Regions from separate parts of the Alcanivorax sp. 97CO-5 genome, predicted to be linked through region 2. Evidence: predicted binding sites of a transcription regulator. Region 2 holds the regulator's gene; the other holds the start of a gene.
What was found. Region 2 encodes LexA, which represses DNA repair genes until DNA is damaged. Its sites were predicted from a motif close to TACTGTNTANNTANACAGTA; they were not measured.
Positions count from the first base shown of each region.

Region 1: the regulator LexA is predicted to act here: its motif matches at 1,419-1,438, upstream of ruvC (crossover junction endodeoxyribonuclease RuvC).

Region 1 covers NZ_KI965904.1:97,231-99,627, reverse strand. Annotated here, with positions in the region: gene aspS (aspartate--tRNA ligase) at 1-425, shown strand, start outside; gene Y017_RS11095 (YebC/PmpR family DNA-binding transcriptional regulator) at 519-1,262, shown strand; gene ruvC (crossover junction endodeoxyribonuclease RuvC) at 1,511-2,029, shown strand; gene ruvA (Holliday junction branch migration protein RuvA) at 2,139-2,397, shown strand, end outside.
Region 2 covers NZ_KI965877.1:414,254-416,650, reverse strand. Annotated here, with positions in the region: gene Y017_RS01900 (TatD family hydrolase) at 1-509, opposite strand, end outside; gene Y017_RS01895 (DUF1499 domain-containing protein) at 457-873, opposite strand; gene lexA (transcriptional repressor LexA) at 929-1,543, opposite strand; gene Y017_RS01885 (cyclic nucleotide-binding domain-containing protein) at 1,851-2,397, shown strand, end outside.

The DNA.
Region 1 (2,397 bases), on a different contig from region 2:
TGCATCATCCCTTCACCATGCCCAGCTGTAGCGCGGAAGAGCTTAAGAGTAATCCGGGCGAGGCGTTATCGCGGGCCTATGACATGGTGCTTAACGGTACTGAGCTGGGTGGCGGTTCCATCCGTATCCATAGCCCAGCCATGCAACGCACTGTATTTGAAGCGCTGGGCATTTCTGATGAGGAAGCCGAGGAAAAATTCGGCTTCCTGCTAGACGGTCTGAAATACGGCGCCCCGCCCCACGGTGGCCTGGCGTTTGGGTTGGATCGCATGGTGATGTTGATGACTGGTTGTGAATCAATTCGTGATGTGATCGCTTTCCCGAAGACGCAAACGGCGGCGTGCACTATGACCAATGCACCGTCACCAGTGGACAACAAGCAGCTGCGTGAAGTTGGCGTACAGGTACGTAAAGAAGAAGGTTGATATAGGAGAAACGCAGGCAGGTATCACGCATCACGCGAAGAGGCGTGCCCAAGACGTGTTGCGTGACGCGTGCTGCGTGCTGGCGGAGGTAACATGGCAGGACATAGCAAGTGGGCCAACATCAAGCACCGTAAGGCGGCTCAGGATGCCAAGCGTGGCAAGATCTTTACCAAACTGATTCGCGAGCTCACGGTAGCGGCCAAGATGGGTGGGGGCGAGCCCAACGATAACCCGCGCTTGCGGGCCGCGATTGATAAAGCACTGGGCCAGAACATGACCCGTGACACCATCGACCGTGCGGTTAAGCGTGGCGCCGGCGGTGATGATGACGGCAGCATGGATGAAATCACCTATGAAGGTTACGGTAAGGGTGGTGTAGCGGTTCTGGTAGAAACCATGACGGACAATGTGAACCGTACCGTGGCTGAGGTGCGTCACGCGTTTTCCAAGTTCGGTGGTAATCTGGGCACGAGTGGTTCCGTGGCTTTTTTATTCACTAAACGTGGTGAGATTTTTTTCGAGCCCGGTGTGGATGAAGAAAAGCTGATGGAAGTCGCCCTGGAAGCCGGTGCCGAAGATGTGGAAGAGATGGGAGATGATGGTTTTTTGGTCATTACCACTCCGGATAAGAGCTTTGGTGAAGTGGTGGACGCCCTGCGTGCAGCTGGGTTGGAATTCGCTGAGGCGGAAGTCACCATGCACCCGTCTACAGAAGCGGAAATGGACACGGATACAGCTGAAACCGTGCAAAAGATGATCGACATGCTGGAAGATTTGGACGACGTGCAGAACGTCTACACCAATGCCAGTTGGCCGGCACCGCAAGAAGAGGAATAGCAGCGAGGTTCACGTTACAAAACAAGCTGCAAGCAAAATTAAAAGCCCCGAATCGTTTGGGGCTTTTTGCTGTCTGGGTTTCTGGGCGTGGCGGTAATCCGCCTGCGGCTTTAGGACGTGTCGCATCAGCCGTTTAACCTGAAGCGTTTCTTTGTTGGCTGGACATTTGGACAGTGCTCGGGTAGAACGGAGGCACCTACTAAGAGCTGGGCTGGGTGCCTGTCTTCTTTATTATTGGTCTGTGAAATATGGCGCTTATTCTGGGTATTGATCCTGGTTCTCGACGCACCGGTTACGGCGTAGTGGATGTGGTGGGAAATCGTTCCCGCGCGGTGGCTTTCGGTACTATTACGACTTCCCACAAGGAGATCCCGCCGCGGTTGGGTGAGATATTCGCGGGAATTGATCAGGTGGTGAAGGAATACGGGCCGGCTGAAGTGAGCATCGAAAAAGTGTTTATGGCTCGCAATGCGGATTCTGCCCTGAAATTGGGCCAGGCTCGCGGTGCAGCTATTGCGGCAGTGATGCAGGCCTGTGTGCCAGTGTTTGAATATTCGGCTCGCCAAGTAAAACAGGCCGTTGTGGGCAAAGGTGGGGCGGAAAAAAATCAGGTCGGGGAAATGGTGAAGTATCTGCTTAAACTGGATCAACGCCCGCAGGAGGACGCCGCTGATGCCCTGGCTATCGCGCTTTGTCATGCTCATATGCGTCTCTCCCTGGCTAGAATGGCTGGTGCCACATCGGTAAGGCGCGGCCGGGTTCGTTAGTGTGGTGTCTGTATTCGTTGATTGCTTCAGTGATTGATTGTGAGCATCGAATATTCGCCCTGTATTTTCTACGCGATACTTTTGTTGTGTACGGGTAAATGGAAAAATGATGATCGGACAACTTCGTGGCACCCTGTTGGAAAAACGCCCCCCGGTGTTGCTGCTGGACGTAAATGGCGTTGGCTATGAAGTCGAGGCACCGATGACGGTGTTCTACGATTTGCCCGAGGCGGGTGCGGAGCTCACCTTGCACACGCATTTTGTGGTCCGTGAAGATGCTCAGTTGCTGTATGGTTTCGCCGATCGTTATGAGCGTGAGCTGTTTCGCGCTTTGATCAAGGTGAATGGGGTGGGGCCAAAAATGGCGT
Region 2 (2,397 bases):
ACAACGGCGCCAGGCAGAGCATCGCGGAAGGATTTCAGGATAGGGAGAAAGCGTTCATGGGCATCACGCTCGTGAAGAAAAACCGGCAATTTGTATTCCGCCGCCAGGGCTAACTGAGCCTCGAAGGCCCGCTCCTGCTCTGGGCGCGGAGAAAAATCCCGATTGAAATCTAAGCCCATTTCGCCGGCAGCTTTTATCTGTTCATGGGCGAGTAGATCTCGTAGCTCTGCTTCTAGCGCAGCAGAGTAAAAACGAGCGCTGTGAGGGTGCAGGCCGGCGGTGGCGAAAAGCCCTGAGTGCTCGTCGGCGAGGGCAATGGCCGCGCGGGAATCGTCGATAGTGGTGCCGGTAATTAGCTGCCAAGTAACTCCGGCGCAAGCCGCACGCTCAATCACGGCCTCCCGGTCGTCATGAAATTGTCGATCGGTGAGGTTAACGCCGATATCGGCCCATTGTTCAGGCGCGATTTTCTGCGTTTCCGAAGGGGGGGTGTTGTGAAGTGCGGTCATCGGTTTCCTGCTCAAATAGCTGCTCGCGCAGGGATTCTACCCGACGACGGTTGGCACCTAAATCCCAATAACCGGCCCGTGATGCGGAACGGACCTCCACCATGCCATTCTCGCGAACATAGAAAGTGACATCATCTACAAAACGCAGGATCCGACTGGTGAAGCGGGCTTGAATACGCGACTGGCCGACAACATCGTAGTCCACACGGGGAAGACTGCCCAGCAGTGTTTCCAGCTTTTTCAGGCTGCTTTCCCGGTCGGCGGCGACCTGTAACGGGTCAACGCGCTTGTCACTCTGTGTAGCCAGGCTGGATACACAGTTGGGTGAGTCCGGGCAGGGTGCCAGAAGATGGGTTTCAGCCATGGCAAATGCACTCCATACAATCAGGCAAAGGCCTGTACCGGCACGGATACAGGCTTTAAAAAGAGTTTGGGTCACGAATTAGCCCCACAAAAATGCCTTCAATAATAAGTTGATCAGCGGGCACTTTGATCGGTTCATAGGCTTCGTTAGCCGGGAGTAGTGTGGCGCTGGATTTATTCAACTTTAAGGTCTTTACCGTGACTTCTTCGTCAATGCGCGCGACAACGATTTCACCGGAACGGGCCACATTGGATTTGCGCACGGCAATTAGGTCGCCATCGAAAATGCCCGCATCCACCATGCTGTCGCCTTGCACCTTTAATAGATAGGTGGGGCGCTGTTTAAACAGGCCTTGGGGTACTGGCACGGTTCGTTCCACGTTCTCGATGGCTTCAATGGGGATCCCCGCAGCCACTTTACCGACGACGGGCAGTTCCTCTTCACCCCAGTAGGCATGATCAAGTAGTTGGATTCCGCGAGAGCGATCACTGTGAAGTTTGATATAGCCTTTGCGCTCTAAGGCACGGAGATGGTCTGAGGCCGCATTCTTGGATTGGAATCCCATAATGTCGGCAATCTCTGCACGGGTAGGGGCCATGCCGTTGTCCTTAAGACATTCACGGATGCAGTCGAGGACTTGTTGCTGCCGGTCGGTAAGTTTGCTGCTCATAACCTTCTCCCTGTTTCCTGCAGAGTGTGGCGCTTAGCCGTGGCCTCTAGGGGGGGGGGCTAGTTGGGCGCCTTTCGGTGCGTGTAGGCCTATGTATTGGTCACTTGCCTGAGCGTGTAAGTAATGGCTGACAGGAAGTGCTATATTCAGGATGCTAGCATGTTTACTGACAATAAGAACAGTGTTATTTGGTCAGCATTGGGAGAAGAGTTCACCCCTCTTTTTTCCTTGCCGTTGCTCTGTTGTGGAGGTCGCTCTAGCATGTGTGTAGTTGATTACAATGCCATCAGACCAGTGGGGGTAGTGGATGGAGCAGGCCAATAATAATGATTTCGGCCAGCAACGGCGTCGCCAGCTGTTAGCGGGCGTGCCGTTTTTTAATGAAATTAATCGTGATGATCAGAACGAATTTTCCCGGCTTGAACAGACCACCCGTCTTTGGGTTGCCGCTTCGGGAGAAAGCGTAATTCGAGCCGGTGAGGTGGATTCCACTCTGTACTTTTTGTTGAGGGGGCAGCTGGAAGTGTTATCGGAGAATCCCCAGGGTGCGCCGTTGTATTATGTATCACCGGGTGAGGTGTTTGGCTCCTTGTCTATGCTGCTGGGGACTCCGCGTAGTGCGACTATTAAGGTGACAGATAATGCCCGCGAAGCGGTATTGGCAAGCTTGGATTTCAATGATTTTAATGATGATGGCAGTGCCTATTCGCTGGCAACCCGGCTGGCTTTTTTCCATATGATTGTGCATCACATTCGCTGGACTTTGGAGGTGAAGCGAATGCAGGCACCGACCCATGAACTGGTTCAGTCTATGCGCAAGTTGCCAGTGTTTTATGGCGAGAAAAACAGTCCGC